Linked DNA regions of Fibrella aestuarina BUZ 2. The protein of the gene in region 1 interacts with the protein of each later gene in a pairwise test. Links are inferred from orthologs where the notes say so. Each region holds a gene or a part of one and is shown in the gene's direction. Other genes may lie near its edges.

The links.
Region 2: the proteins of rlmB (region 1) and tsaE interact in binary tests that used the Escherichia coli proteins (3 or more experiments, as listed by UniProt). The link is inferred for Fibrella aestuarina BUZ 2 from one-to-one orthologs.

What each region holds. Positions count from the first base shown.
Region 1 is NC_020054.1:1,047,846-1,055,933, forward strand. What follows is about bases 2,277-5,232. They hold rlmB (23S rRNA (guanosine(2251)-2'-O)-methyltransferase RlmB), read left to right. Parts: upstream 2,277-3,371; coding sequence 3,372-4,094; downstream 4,095-5,232. Other genes in these bases: FAES_RS04140 (GWxTD domain-containing protein), read left to right, coding at 2,277-3,048; FAES_RS04150 (c-type cytochrome), read right to left, coding at 4,193-4,573; FAES_RS04155 (hypothetical protein), read left to right, coding at 4,805-5,017; pyk (pyruvate kinase), read right to left, coding at 5,103-5,232. In the rest of the region: FAES_RS04125 (hypothetical protein), read right to left, coding at 1-144; FAES_RS04130 (hypothetical protein), read right to left, coding at 267-731; FAES_RS04135 (ABC transporter ATP-binding protein), read left to right, coding at 853-1,578; more of FAES_RS04140, read left to right, coding at 1,642-2,276; more of pyk, read right to left, coding at 5,233-6,542; rpmH (50S ribosomal protein L34), read left to right, coding at 6,781-6,948; FAES_RS04170 (hypothetical protein), read right to left, coding at 7,038-7,667; FAES_RS04175 (ribonuclease P protein component), read left to right, coding at 8,026-8,088. UniProt on the Escherichia coli protein: Specifically methylates the ribose of guanosine 2251 in 23S rRNA.
Region 2 is NC_020054.1:3,856,999-3,864,878, reverse strand. The notes cover bases 2,871-5,618. They hold tsaE (tRNA (adenosine(37)-N6)-threonylcarbamoyltransferase complex ATPase subunit type 1 TsaE), read left to right. Parts: upstream 2,871-3,907; coding sequence 3,908-4,330; downstream 4,331-5,618. Other genes in these bases: FAES_RS15630 (alanine dehydrogenase), read left to right, coding at 4,404-5,618; polA (DNA polymerase I), read left to right, coding at 2,871-3,719. Also shown: FAES_RS15645 (fasciclin domain-containing protein), read left to right, coding at 1-421; more of polA, read left to right, coding at 651-2,870; FAES_RS15625 (hypothetical protein), read left to right, coding at 5,717-6,121; FAES_RS15620 (TonB-dependent receptor domain-containing protein), read left to right, coding at 6,424-7,880. UniProt on the Escherichia coli protein: Required for the formation of a threonylcarbamoyl group on adenosine at position 37 (t(6)A37) in tRNAs that read codons beginning with adenine.

The sequences.
Region 1 (8,088 bases):
AACCAGAAAACTGGCGATGATCAGCGCACCCACCAGCCAATACACGCGGTTATCGGCCTGTTTGCGAGCGAAGGTAAGCGCGGGCTGAAGGATGGGGGCCAACCGTTGTCTGGTTGAGGCCAGTAGGGTATAGAGCCGATTCATGAACGTATCTGGTCGGTGATTGATGAGCAAAGTACCATGTATCTGCTCATATGTGCCGGCCATTTTAGTAAGCGTCCCGGAGCGTCGGTTGAACGGGGTAACAACGTACCTGGCCCAGGTAACTAATGAACGGGCTGTTCGGTACCAAGGCGGCTGGCGAAGGGCTGCGGTCGATGCTGTTTCAGCGCATTCGACAGAAAATCAGCGATATCCAGCGGCACCGTGCCCGCCTCATACGTGGGGGTGATCCGCACCAATTCGTGCCAGTCGCGGTCAGCTTCGTGCGGATACGCCAGCGCCAGACACGGTAACCCGCAACGGCCCGCGTCGAAATAAAGGCCGTCGTAGAACAAAACGGCGATCAACTTCTTTACCTGATGGACGGTAATGGCGTAGGTGTTCGTCAGCACCGCCTCGCCAAGGCGTTCGCCAAGCAGATAATCATAATACCGGTACTGAATAGCAACTCGTGGCGGAATGCTGGCCGGCAAACCGGGTTGAGGAATAGGGAGGCTGCCAAACGGGGAGCGATCAACGAAGGCGGTGGCCAACGCATCGCTTAGCGGGCCTCTTTCTGGGTTGTTCATGGCTTGATTCGCGTACGTTGTTTACTGGTAGTTCATTAATCACGCGGGCAAGCTACACCCGGCACAACGTAGCCTATTTACGGTCCACCATTTATTTTCGTCTATAGCATCACTATTCGTCATGGCTACACCCGCCATTGTTTTGTCACAGGTAACCAAGCGCTACCATCAGCAGCCGGTCGTTGATTCGGTGTCGTTAACGATTGCGGCCGGCGAAACGCTGGTCTTGCTGGGTACGTCGGGGAGCGGGAAAACTACCACGCTGAAAATGATGAACCGCCTGATCGACGCCGACGAAGGCACGATCGCCATCAACGGCACCGACGTACGGCAGCAATCGCCCCACGAGTTGCGGCGCGGCATCGGCTACGTGATTCAGGAGGCGGGGCTGTTTCCGCACTATACCGTGGCCGACAACATCGCGCTGGTGCCGCGTTTGCTTGACTGGCCCCCCGACCGCATCGCCCAACGTACCCACGAACTGTTGACGATGCTACATTTGCCCGAAAGCCTGCTGACCCGCTTTCCCGATCAGCTCAGCGGCGGGCAGCGCCAACGCGTGGGGCTGGCTCGTGCGCTGGCGGCCGACCCGCCCATTATCCTGATGGATGAACCCTTCGGGGCGCTCGATCCGCTCACACGGGCCGATATTCGCCGGGAATTTCGGGAGCTGGACGCCCTGCAACGCAAAACAATTGTGCTGGTCACGCACGACGTACGGGAGGCTTTTGCCCTGGCCGATCGCGTTGCGCTGATGGATGCGGGCCGGATTGTGCAGCTTGGCGAACCTAACGTGCTGCGTGATAGCCCCGCTACGCCCTTCGTCAGACGATTTGTTGACGCATAGAACCAAACGAAACGGCTATGGTTTTTCGTTGGAAGTAGGTAGATTGACTTGATCTTTTCGCATATGCGTCGCTTATACATCGTTCCGCTGCTTGGCCTGCTGGCCGCCTGTGCGCCCTCAAAGCCCAAATTTCCTACGCCTGATGGCACCGCCGCAACTGGTTCGGCGCCGGTGGGTACGTCGTCGGCTCAAAGCCGCCCCCGCTCGGCTGACCCGGAAGGCGACCGAATGCGGCCGGCTGGCCGGGTTCAACCCCGCTCCATTCCATCAACCGACGTGGGCGCCGCGCCCGTCACGCCCGATCAGCCCCAGAGTGAGTGGTCGGTGCTGGCAATCAAGGGCAAATTTCTGGCCATCGATACCACGGCCCTGCGCGTGTACCTGAACGTGATTACGAGCCAGCCCAATGGGCAACCCATGCCCGTGGCTACGTTTCAGGAGCGGTTTATGGTCAATTTTGTGATCTACCCCGATTACAACAATCGCGAGCGACTGGCCTACGGCAACGTGGCCCTTACGCCCGAAACGCTTACCCGCGACAACGATCATCTGGTGGTGTCGTTCACGATTCCACGGCCTAAAAACGCAGGAAATGCGATTATGCTGACCGAAATTTCGGAGAAGAATACGGGCAAAAAAGCGCTGAACGACCTGCCGCTCCGTTTCAAGACAACCCGCCTGTCCGACCAATATGCGCTTTTCGATGCGGCGGGTCGGCTACCACAATTGCGTAACTTTGCGCGAGCGCAGGACACCGTGGTGATCCGCGACGTATCGGGCACCAAACGTACGTTGTTTGCCTACCGCTACAAACACGAGTTTGACCCGGCCCTGCCACCAATGAGTTCATCGCAACGGCCCGCGCCCCGCACCCTGGCTATCGACACTACACTGACCATCACGACCAACGAACCCGTCCGGCTTCCCGGCGAAGGGTTGTATTACTTTGTGGCCGATACGGCCGATCAGAGCGGTATCGGTCTGCTGGTGGGCGATGGTCGTTACCCCAAAATGACCCGCCCCGAACGCCTCGTGAAGCCCTTGCTTTACATGAGTACGGGTACGGAGATTGCCGAACTGAATGCGTCGAAAGAAGCCAAAAAAGCGCTCGACCGGTATTGGCTAACGCTGACCTCGGGTAATGAAGAGGTGGCGAAGCGGGCGATTCGGGCGTATTATGGCCGGGTCGAAGAGGCCAACGCCCTGTTTACAACCTATAAAGAAGGTTGGAAAACCGACAAGGGCATGATCTACATCATCCTCGGGGCGCCCGACCGCGTGCAGCGCAGCCGCGACCGTGAGGTGTGGGTGTACAACAAGCGCAGCAACCTGTCGGAAGTGAATTTTACATTTAATCGTAAACAAAATCAATTTGTCGAGGACCATTACGAGCTGGTGCGCTATGTCGAATACCAGCCCATTTGGTACCCCGTCGTCGAAGCATGGAGAACCGGCGCAATCCGCGAGTAAATCGCCCCAATACCGAGTGGAACCCCAATGAACACGATCGCGGTGATGAAAATCGGCCGCGTGATTTTACTCGTGATGAGCGGGGCGATGCGCCAGAGCAACGGGATGAAGAACCGCGTCGCCAATCGCCCGTAGGCCGGTCTGGCGGCGGGCGAGAGACTCGGGATTACCCCCGGCGCGACGATCGCGACCGGAACGACGTACCCAGCCGCCCCCGAAATGACCGCGACGATCGGCGCGATAACCGGCCGTCGGGTGGGTATGATAAACCCCGGCCTGCCTACCGCCCCAAAGAAACCCGCCCGGAGCCCGGCCCCGACGAGATGGTCTACGGCATTCAGTCGGTGATCGAAACGTTGCGTTCGGGTCAGCAGATCGATAAGCTCTACATGGAGAAAAGCCTGAGCAACGCCGACATTCAGAATCTGGCGTTCCAGAATCGGGTGACGATCCAGCGGGTGCCGGTGGAGAAGCTCGATCGCCTGACGCGGAAAAACCACCAGGGTGTGGTCTGTCTGGTGGCGGCGGTGCAATACGTGAAGCTCTCGAATGTGATGGCCGACGTGCACGAGCGCGGCGAGGTGCCGTTCCTGCTGCTGCTCGACCGGATCACCGACGTGCGCAATTTCGGCGCCATTGCCCGCACAGCCGAGTGTGCCGGGGTGCAGTGTATCGTGATTCCGGGCAAAGGCTCAGCGGCCATCAACTCCGACGCCATGAAAACGTCGTCGGGCGCCCTAAACCACATTTCGGTCTGCCGGGAGTTTAGCCTGGTCGATACGGTATCGTACTTGCAGAAGTCAGGTGTGCAGGTGCTGGCTTGTACCGAGAAATCGCACCGCGATCTTTACACCTTATCGAATGATTTTAAAGGCCCGCTTGCGATCGTGATGGGCTCCGAAGAAGACGGTATCTCGCCCGACATCCTGCGCGTCGTCGACGGTCACGTCAAAATTCCGCTGCTCGGCGAAGTCGGCTCCCTCAACGTATCCGTCGCCACGGGCGTCGTGCTCTACGAGGTAGTCCGGCAGCGATCGGAGGGGTGATTGATTGATAATGAATGATGTATAATGAATAATGGGGGCTGACGCGTCTTACTTTCGTGTCAGCCCCCATTATTCATTATACATCATTCATTATCAGCCTAGGCTTTCTTGCCCTTGGTCGCGCCTTTTTTGGCACCAGCTTTAGCGGGTTTGCCGTCGAGCGTGTTGATCCAGGTGGCGAGTTTCAGCGCGTCTTCCTTCGGCACCTGCTTCATGGGGGCCATTGCGATGTAGCCCGGCCAGTTGCTTGGTTTTGGATTGTAGATCAGCTCAACGATCTGATCATTGGTGTAGTTGCGTTTAGCCACGTCTTTGTAGGCCGGGCCAACGAGTTTGGTATCGACACGGTGGCAGGCGATACACGTGTATTTTGTCATCAGGGCCTTCATGTCATCAGGAATGTTATCCTGCGCCTGAGCCGTAAACGATGCCGTAGCCAGACCGGCGGTGGCAAGAAGGAAGCTGAGTGCTTTTTTCATTGTAACGAAGAAATGGGCAATTGGTTAGACAAAACACGGGTTCACAGCGACCCCGCAAAAGTAAGTAACTGACCCCTACCGAGCCAATCCGGTATTGGCTTAATGCTATTGTAAAACAGTAATAAGACGCCGATTTACCCGAAAGGTTTAACGAGGCCTCCGAATCTTATCAGGTTGATGGCTCAGGCGCCCGCTTGCGAACTCCCAACGGAGGTCCGTCGTTCATCGGCTATGACGACCTACGATTTCAGGACCTACCACGTTCGGTCTATCAACGCCGCTTCTGCCGAAGAGCGCGCAGCCATCAATCAGGAGTTGAAGGATCTGTATGCTAGCCTGCCCGCCGCCGAGCAGGACAACTTTAACCGGCAACTACAAACCTTCCTGACCCGCGAAGTCGGTCGCCTCAAAAGCGACTACGAAGCGATCAAGGGAAGTGAATGAATAATGAATACTGTAGGATGTATAATGAATTGCTGCGTCAGCAGTCTGCCGCCTGGGCCATTATACATCCTACAGTATTCATTCTTTACTCCACCACGCTCAGCTTCACCGTGTTGGTGCGGCGCTGCTTCGAGAGCGGCATGCTGAGCGTATTAATGAAGATGTCGCCAGAACTTAGTTCGCCCCGGTCAACCAGGGTTTGCTTGATCGCCTCGACAGTCTGATCGACGTTCTGATTCGTTTCGGGGTTATACGGAATGACCTGTACGCCCCAGTAAAGACCCAGCACGTTGCGCAGCCGGGCATCGGGCGAGAATACGAAAATGCTCGCTTTGGGCCGGTGGTGGCTCAACCGCACGGCCGTGTAGCCCGACGTGGTGATGCCGATGATCGCTTTGGCTTTGGTATCGCGGGCGAGGCGGCAGGCGCTCATCACCACGTTATCGTTCAGCACGCTCTCGCTGGGGTGGTCGTTCACCTGCGCGTGGTGCTTGTAATAAATCTTATCCGAGTTGGCTTCGACGTTGCGGATCGTCGCGCTCATGTTCTCGACGGCCAGAATGGGGTAGCTACCCGATGCCGTTTCGGCCGATAGCATCACCGCATCGGCACCGTCCATAACCGAGTTGGCCACGTCGTTGATTTCGGCGCGGGTCGGGCGGGGGGCGTCGATCATGCTTTCGAGCATCTGCGTCGCCACGATCACGGGCTTGGCGGCCCGGTTGCACTTCTCGACCAGCATCTTCTGGATCATCGGTACTTCTTCGGCGGGCAGTTCAACGCCGAGGTCGCCACGGGCTACCATGATGGCGTCGGTCGCTTCGATGATTTCGTCGATGTTGGTGATGGCTTCTGGCTTTTCGATCTTGGCCACCACGCGGGCCAATTTGCCCTTCGACTTGATGTACTCTTTGATTTCGTGAATTTCCCGCGCTTCTCGCACAAACGAGAGGGCGATCCACTCCACGTCATGCTCAAGGCCAAAGTCGAGGTCGGCCCAGTCTTTCTCGGTTACCGACGGCATCGACACTTTCGTGTTGGGCAGGTTTACCCCTTTCTTCGACTTCAGGGGGCCGCCGTAGACGACCTCCGTTACCACGTCGGTGCCTTCCACGCCAATCACTTTTACTTCCAGCTTGCCGTCGTCGAGCAGGATCCGCTCGCCGGGGCGCACATCGCGGTACATCCCTTTGTAGGGTGTACTCACCCGTCCCGACGTACCCACTACTTCTTCATTGGTAAAGACCAATTTGTTGCCTGGTAGAATGGGGACACCATTCTTAGGGTCTTCAACGGCGCCAATCCGAATCTTGGGACCTTGTAAATCTTGCAGAACGCAGAGGTTCAGGTTATTCTCTTCGTTGATCTCGCGGATGCGATTCAGGCGCATGAGGTGGTCTTCATGCGTGCCGTGCGAAAAATTGAGCCGGAACACATTTACGCCCGCACGGGCAAGGGCCAACAGTTGATCTTTGGTTTCTGAGGCCGGGCCAACCGTGGCAACAATCTTGGTTCGTTTAAACATGGAATAGAACTGAAGAGAAGCGGATGCTGAACGTATCGGCCACAAAATTAACCGGATCGTTGAGAATAGCTTAAGAGTTTGGCGTTTGCCGTTTGATGTTTACCATTCATTTGGCACAATCAACAGTAAACCGCATAGGCTAAATACCAAACTCTTGATAGTCATTTGGTGATCTGGATTCGTTCTGTTACTTTTGCGGACTCAATTCAGAAACAGGCATTTTAGTCGCAGCTATACAATGAAAAGAACGTATCAACCGTCGAACCGCAAACGCCGCAACAAACACGGCTTCCGGGAGCGGATGGCAACGCCCAACGGGCAGAACGTGCTGGCGCGTCGCCGGGCGAAAGGTCGCTGGAAGCTGACCGTTTCAGACGAAAAGAAAGGCAACCGGTTTAAACTGTAAGGCCCGACTTTTACCAGTCATTAAAAAAGCCGCTCTGATGATCAGAGCGGCTTTTTTAATGACTGGTAGTCCTGAATACCTACTCATTCTCATTTTGAGCGGGGAGACAGATACCAGTTGACACCAATGCCAAGTAATAAAAATCGATTGAAGGGAGCCAGCTTGCTACTGCGAAAGGCGTCCTGTACGTCGTCAACGCCCAGTGTAGCCGTCGCGTCAACGCTGAGCCGATTGCCCACAAAATAGCTAACGCCTACTCCAGCGTTGGCCCGGATGGTAGCCGGGGTTCGCCCGACTAACCCCGCTACTTGCAGGTCTCGCGTCGAGGTGATAGCGTTCCAGCTATAACTGCCTTCTAGGTGAACGAAGGGCTTGAGACGTCCTTCTGAGAAATAACGCCGGGCGATCAGTGACAAACCGACCGATGAACTGGTAAACTGGGGCGGCTCACCTGACTGGCCCAAAAATCTGTACTGGGTTGTGCCAAACTCGACGGGTACACCGAGGCCGATGAACACGTTCTTTTTGGGAAAGAAACCAGCCGATGGCGTCAGGCGAAAGCTGGAACGGGTCGTAGACGATGATATCGTGTTCGGGTCGTTTGGCCAGATACCCGTTGCCGCGTTCAGGCCCAGCGCCCAGGTGCCTTTTTCGGTTTGGGCGTGTGCTGCATGAATCAAGCCCAGCAGGCAGGCCAGTAAGAAGCAACGTATTTTCATCGTTGAGTTAGTTTGATGGTTAATAATCAGTAAAAGAACCGCTGCGCACTGGCTGCGCCAATCAATTTCTCACCCGTCTGCGCGGCTTCAACATACCCGTACATAGGAGCAGGAGGTTAAGCAAGAGTGTATCGAAAAGGAAAAAGCAAAGAAGGATAAAACAGATTTTATTAAGGGGAGTACCGACGTGGCGAAAGGTCAGATCTGTGCTGGTAACGTGTAAGTAGTTACATGACCGTATTAGCGGATGATGGTTGGAATTCAGTAAATAAATAGCCTAAATTCATAGACTACGTAGTTAGGCCTGACGAATAAGCGGAGGTAGATTCAACTTGCTTAGTGTAGCTTTGCACCCCTCATGCCCAATACGTTTCCCAAAACCGAACGCCTGACGAGCAAAAAGCTCATCAACCGACTCTTT
Region 2 (7,880 bases), 2.8 Mb from region 1 along the record:
GATTGCCGATCCCCAGAATTATAGCCTACTGGCTCAGGCCGTGCAACGGGCCGGTGCAGGTGTCATCACGGCGCTTCAGTCAACCACGGCCGCCACGCTGTTTGCGCCAACCAACCAGGCATTCATCGACGCGGGGCTCAGTGCAACGGCCATTGCCGCTACTCCCGCGGCTACGCTTCAGCGGGTATTATCGTATCACGTGGTTCCGGGTCGTGTCTTTTCAACGCAACTTACCGACGGCCTGACCAGCCCGACGCTGTTGGGTGCCACCCCTACCCTCCGCTTTGGCGTGACGGGAACCGGCGTAACCGTGACGGGCGCGGGGAATGGCACCAGTGCGTCGAACGTAACGAGCGCCAACATCTTGACGACCAACGCCGTCATTCACCGGATCGATCGGGTGCTCCTGCCGGGCTCCTGACGAATGACTCCTTTTTTCATCCTTTCGATGAGCGGCTCCGTCCGGTTCATGCTGTTGCCTTTCGCACAGTGTGGGCCGGACGGAGCCTTTTTTCGGTGACCGTCTCCTCAGAAACCGGAATCAAAAGGGCATACAGCCTGTTGTTTTTTTAGAGTCATTTGTAGTCATAGACGGTCATCCGTCGGCATTCACGGCCCATGACAATCGATGACTGCAACTGACTTTTATAATGGCAAAACCACAGCATAAACTCTTTCTGCTCGACGCCCTGGCGCTTATTTACCGGGCCCACTTCGCCTTTAACAAAAGCCCGCGCATCTCGTCGAAAGGCGTGAACACCAGCGCCGTTTTTGGCTTCATGAACTCGCTCATGGAGGTGTTGCAGAAAGAGAAACCTACGCACATCGGTGTCGCCTTCGACCACTCGAAAAAGACCTTCCGGCACGAGCAGTTTCCGATGTACAAAGCCACCCGGCAGTCGCAGCCCGAAGACATTTCGGTAGCCATTCCTTATATCAAGCAGATCGTGGAAGCCATGAACATCCCGATGCTGATCAAGGAAGGCTACGAAGCCGACGACATCATCGGCACACTGTCGCTCAAAGCTTGTCAGGCGGGCGATTTCGAGGTGTACATGATGACGCCCGACAAAGACTACGGGCAGTTGGTCAATGACTGTGTGTTTATCTACAAGCCCGCGTTCATGGGCAAACCGGCCGAAAAGCAGGGCGTTAAAGAAATCTGCGAACGCTGGGGCATCGAGCACGTGGGGCAGGTGATCGACATGCTCGGGCTCATGGGCGATTCGGTCGACAACATTCCGGGCATTCCGGGCATTGGCGAGAAGACGGCGCAGAAACTGGTTGCCGAATTTGGCAGCGTTGAAAACCTCATCGCCAACGCCGATCAGCTGAAAGGCAAGCTCAAGGAAAACGTGGTCCAGTACGGGCAACAGGGGCTATTGTCAAAAGAACTGGCTACGATTCATCTGGAGGTGCCGGTGCCGTTCGACGAAGCCGCCCTGCGCCTGACCGACTACGATAGGCCCCGGCTCGCCGCCCTGCTTGACGAACTGGAGTTCCGGCAGATGAAGACCCGACTGCTGGGCGACGATCCCGCTCCGGCGGGGCAAGCCTTCCCAGCGGCCACTGCCAAACCGGCCAATGGGCAGATGGGCCTGTTCGACCCGGCCCCGGCCTTTATGCCCATGCCAGCTGCCTCGCCCAGCGGCGCCGACGATCTGCCTTTTCAGTTTGACGACACCTTTGCCCAGGCTCTGGCCACGCCGGAACCGAAGAAAGCGCGCGGCAAAAAAACGCCCGTCAACGTACCTGTGGCATCCGGCGAAGCGGCCACACCCGACGCCGTTACCGACTCGGCGGGCTCCGAATACGCACCGGGTGCCGAACTGCCCACGAGCGTAGCTAGTTGGGGCGACGATGCGCACGAAATTGAGCTCGACCCCAACTTCTCGGCCGAACCCCGCAAGACCATCCACTCGGTGTTGCACGATTACCGGCTGGTGGACACGCCCGAGTTGCGCGCCGCGCTGGTCACGTACCTGAACGAGCAAACCAACGTCTGCTTCGACTCCGAAACCACCGCCCTCGACCCCGTGGAGGCCGATCTGGTGGGCATGTCGTTTTCGTATCGCAAAGGCGAGGCGTTCTACGTACCGGTCCCCCCCGACCGGGCCGAGGCGCAGGCGGTCGTGGACGTGTTCAAGCCGTTTTTTGAAAATGAAGCCATCGAGAAAGTCGGCCAAAACCTGAAGTATGACCTGCTGATGCTCAAGAAGTACGGCGTGGTAGTACGCGGGCCGCTTTTCGATACCATGCTCGCCCACTACCTGATTGAGCCTGAACAGCGGCACAACATGGACGTGATGGCCGAGGTGTACCTCAACTACGCGCCGGTAGCCATCGAATCGCTGATCGGGAAAAAAGGCAAGGGGCAGCTCACCATGCGCGAGGTCGACGTGCAGCAGGTGGTGGAATACGCGGGCGAAGACGCCGACGTGACCCTGCAACTGCGCGACACCTTCGAGCCGATGCTCAACAAAGACAACCTCCACAAGCTGTTCGATCAGGTCGAGATGCCGCTCGTGCGCGTGCTGGCCGATCTGGAGCTGGAGGGCATCACCCTCGACACCGGCGCGCTGAAAGAGCTGTCGGCCACGCTCGACACCGACATGCGGCAGGTGCAGAGCGAGATTTACGAGATTGCGGGCGGCGAATTCAACATCGGCTCACCCAAGCAGTTGGGCGAGGTGCTGTTCGACAAACTCAAACTCGACAAGAACGCCAAGAAGACCAAAACCGGGCAGTACGCCACCGGCGAAGAGGTACTCTCGAAGCTGGAAGCCGAAAACCCGATTATCGGCAAAATCCTGGATTACCGGGAGCTGATCAAACTGAAGAATACCTACGTTGATGCGCTGCCGCTGCTGATTTCGTCACGTACCGGTCGCGTGCATACGTCGTTCAATCAGGCCGTTGCGGCGACGGGCCGTCTGTCGAGCACGAACCCGAACCTGCAAAACATTCCGATACGTACCCCGCGCGGTCAGGAGATCCGGAAAGCGTTTGTGCCCCGCTCAGACGAATTCTTGATTATGTCGGCCGACTATTCGCAGATCGAGTTGCGCATCATGGCGGCCTTTAGCGGCGACCAGACCATGCTCGACGCCTTCAACAACGGCATCGACATCCACACGCAGACGGCGAGCAAGGTGTTTCACGTACCCATCAGCGAGGTAACGGGCGAGATGCGCCGTAAAGCCAAAACCATCAACTTCGGGATTATCTATGGTATCTCGTCGTTTGGATTGGCGCAGCGGCTCAAGATTCCGCGTAAAGAAGCGAGCCAGATCATCGAGGAATACTTCCAGGAGTTCCCGGCGGTGAAGGCGTATATGGATCAGAGTATCGAGAAAGCGCGCGGCTTTGGCTACGCCGAAACGATTCTGGGCCGTCGGCGGTACCTGCGCGACATCAACTCCCGCAACATCACCGACCGCATGTTTGCCGAGCGCAACGCCATCAACGCCCCCATTCAGGGCAGCGCCGCCGACATGCTGAAGATTGCCATGATCCGCATCCACGAATTCATGTCGCAGGAGCAGCTCAAATCGAAGATGATCCTCACCGTGCATGACGAACTGGTGTTCGACGCCCACAAGTCGGAGCTCGATTACCTCAAGGAAAACGTCGATCGCATTATGAAAACCGCCATTCCGATGGCCGTTCAGATGGAAACCGGTGTGGGCTTCGGCGAAAACTGGCTCGTCGCGCACTAAAAAGGTGGGGACGCCGATGAAGCGGATTTTAAGGGATGATCACGGATGTCAAGCGGGTCAATCGGCATCTGCTACTATTGATAAATGAACCCGCGATCATCCCCTAAATCCGCTTCATCCAGATGCCTTTCGTTTCTACCCCGCCCAACGGCGGGGTTTTTTGTATCTTTGTCTATACGTTTTGCCTCATGACTCAAACTTTTACGCAACTCGACGAACTGGACACGGTGGCTCAGCAGTTGGTGGCCGAAGCCGACAACCTGCACGTGTGGCTGTTTGAGGGAGAGATGGGCGTTGGCAAAACCACGCTGATAAAAGCCCTTTGCCGGGCGGTTGGCGTAGTGAGCGTAGTCCAAAGCCCGACCTTCGGGCTGGTCAACGAGTACAGCACCCAAACCGGCGATTCAGTCTATCATTTTGACTGTTACCGCCTCCGCAATGAGGCCGAAGCGCTCGACATCGGCCTCGACGAATACCTCGATTCCGGGGCGTATTGCTTTATCGAATGGCCCGAACGCATCGAATCGCTCTGGCCACCAACCTATTACCTCATCCAACTGACGGCCGACCCGAACGGCGTCCGCACCGTAGAAACCAAGCGTGTTCAATGACCGCCAGCTTCGGTTGCCTTAGTCAGGCACTCAGCTCGTACACACCGCGCATTGTTCATTAACCTCCCCTTTCATGACTGGCTTCGAAGAACTAGCGAAACAAACAGCCCTGTATACCAAAGAGTCGCCCGCGCCCGTCAAGAGTTCGCAGCATAGTTTGCTCATTGGCTTACCCCGAGAAGTTTCGTTACAGGAAAATCGCATCGCCCTGACGCCCGAAGCCGTGGCTATTCTGGTGCGCAACGGCCATGAAGTGATCGTCGAAACGGGCGCCGGCATCGGTGCCAAGTTCAGCGATTCGGACTACAGCGAAGCGGGTGCGCAGATTGCCAAATCGCCCAAAGAAGTATACGAAGCCAACCTGATCCTGAAAATCGAGCCGCTGGTCGACGATGAATTTCAGCACCTGAAACAGGGAACTACGGTTATTTCGGCCCTGAACCTGCCCGCCCACGAACGCCCTTACTTCGAAAAGCTTAACGAGCGCCACATCACCGGCATTGGCTACGAATACATCGAGGATCAGGCGGGTGGTATGCCCGTCATCCGGTCGATGAGCGAGATTGCGGGCAGCACCGTCATGCTCATTGCCGGGGAATACCTCAGCAGCAGCGCCAACGGCCGGGGCATCATTCTGGGCGGTATCACGGGCGTTCCGCCTACCAAAGTCGTCTTCCTGGGCGCGGGTACCGTCACCGAATACGCCACCCGCACGGCCCTGGGCATGGGGGCCGACGTGAAGGTGTTCGACAAGGACCTCTACAAACTTCAGCGCTTCAAATACGCCGTGGGTACGTCGGTCTACACGTCGATCCTTGATTCTGACACGCTGACCGAGGCCATCGAACGGGCCGACGTGGTGATTGGTGCCCTCCGCGCCGACGACGGCCTGAGCCCGGTGGTGGTGACCGACGAAATGGTGTCGCGCATGAAACCCAATTCGGTGATCATCGACGTGGCCATCGATCAGGGCGGCAATTTTGCGACCTCACGCATGACGTCGCACAAAAACCCGACGTTCCGCACCCACGAAGTCATTCATTTCTGCGTGCCCAACATCGCCGCCCGCGTGGCGCATACGGCGAGCATGGCCCTGAGCAACATCTTCCTGCCGTTTCTGCTGCAAACCGGCACTAACGGTGGCATCGAAGCCATGATCTACGCCAACCGCTGGTTTATGCGCGGCGTCTATTGCCACAAAGGCACGCTCACCAACCTGTACATCGCCCGCAAATTCGGCATGCGCTTCAAAGACCTGGAACTGTTGCTCGGGGCCAGCCGGTTTTAGGTGTAGTTTGACGTTTGTCGTTTACCGGTTGATGTTTTGTTCGAAGCGGTATACGGCAGCACCACGTCAAACGGTAAACGACAAACGTCAAACCAACCGTGATTAATAACAGTAACGAAAACGTCCTGATGGACGACGCCAACTCGCCCGACCTTAACAAGAAGTTGATGGGCATGGTGTCGGAAGATTTTGTGCAGGTGGCCGACGCGCTGAAAGAAGCCTCGTACCAGATCAGAAAGCGCGGCTTTTCGGACTACCCGGTATTTGTCGCGTCGAAAAAACGCATCCCAATCGGGCAGCTGCTATTCGGTGAGGGCGATCTGGGCAACACCTTTACCTACAACGCCTCGTTTTTCGATGAGTTTGTACAGCGCGAACTCATCGGCGAAGATTCGTATGATCTCTGGAAAGAGAATTACAAAAACCCCGACGAGTACTGCTGCCTGTTTGTCGTCATCGGTGAGTTTACAGGTTTTGTTTACATTCCTTACCCCGAAGATTAGCCAGCGCTACGGTTCTATTCATTCGCATGAAAGCCCGATTCTCTCTCAGAATCGGGCTTTTTTGTTATTGACTCTATGTCGTTGACGGCTGATTTTAGGCTGTTCATCCCGTTTTTTTGGTGGTTCATGCAACGGACCCAGGTACTGATCGCATCTGTTGGGTAATCTTGCTTCCAGCCAATCCACGTTCGCCTTTTAACCACTGACCGAGGCTTTCAGACCGTTGGTGTAAGATCAGGTACTATGTAGTGCATAGTACCTTTGCTTTACAACATCATCTACGGCACTCGCCTCATTACACCATGCGTACCTTCTCTCTACTCTTCGTTTTAGCCGGACTTTTTTTTCAGACCGCGTTGGCTCAACAGGCGGCGGTTAAAGGCAGCATTCACGGCCGCTGCGTCGATCAGGCCGACAAGGCTATGCCCTTCGCCACGCTCCTGCTCGTGCGCAGTGCCGACTCAACGCTCGTAAAGGGAGCCGTAGCCGACGTTGAGGGTGCTTACGCGTTCGAGAACATCAGTGCCGGACAGTACCGGCTGTCGGCGCAGATGGTTGGGTACGTTAAAACGTATAGCGAACCGTTCACGATTGACGCCGATCACGCCACCGTCAGCCTTCCGGTGCTTAAACTGGCCGAAGAGCAGAAAAAGCTGGCCGAAGTAACGGTAGTTGCCAAGAAGCCCTTCATCGAGCAACAGGTCGACCGCACGGTTGTCAACGTGGAAAACAGCGTAGTATCGGCGGGGAACACCTTGCTCGAAGTGCTGGAAAAAGCACCCGGTGTCACCGTCGATCAGCAGAACGACGCCATCAAGGTGCGGGGCAAAGGCGGCGTAATCGTCGAAATTGACGGCAAACGCTCGTACCTCTCGACCCAGGAGCTGATGAACCTGCTCCGCAATACCCCCAGCGACAACGTGGAGAAAATCGAGGTGATTACCAACCCGTCGGCCAAGTACGATGCGGCGGGCAACTCCGGGATCATCAACATCCGGTTCAAGAAAAATAAGAATTTAGGCACTAACGGCACCATCACCCTCGGCACTGGCCAGACACTACAACCCAATGGACGCGGCCGGGCCACGACCTCGCTCAACCTGAACCACCGCGCGGGTAAAGTCAACCTGTTTGGCAATTACAGCTACGGTTATTACGAGAATTTCAACACCAATAACATCTACCGCCGCATTCCTTTTAACGATAACGTTACCTACTTCGATCAGCACACCAGCCGGGCCAGCTTCAGTCATGACCACAATTTCAAAGTAGGTGCCGACTGGTCGTTGAGCAAAAAAACGACCCTGGGTGCGCTGTTCAGCGGCTTCACCGAAAACTGGAATCAGCCGGCGGGCGAAAGCAAAACCGACATTCTGGATGAGCAGTTGGCCGTAACGCGCCGCTTTACGACCGTGAGCACGGTGGGTAATCGCCTCACCAACCTCAACTACAACCTGAATGCCAAGCATCAGTTTGACGACAAAGGCCACGAACTCAGCGCCGACGTCGATTACGTGACCTACGACGGCAGCTCGCGCAACCAGTTGGGCACCCAGTTTTTCACGCCCGACTACGTACCCAGCGGCCGCCCCGATTCGGTACGGAACACAATGCCGTCGGCCATCCAGATTCTGGTCGGGAAAGTCGACTACGCCCATCCGCTCAAGAAAGGCAAACTGGAGATGGGCTTGAAAGCCAGCCGCGTCGAATCGGACAACAACCTGACGTTTGAAACTAAAACGGACGTATGGGCCAACGA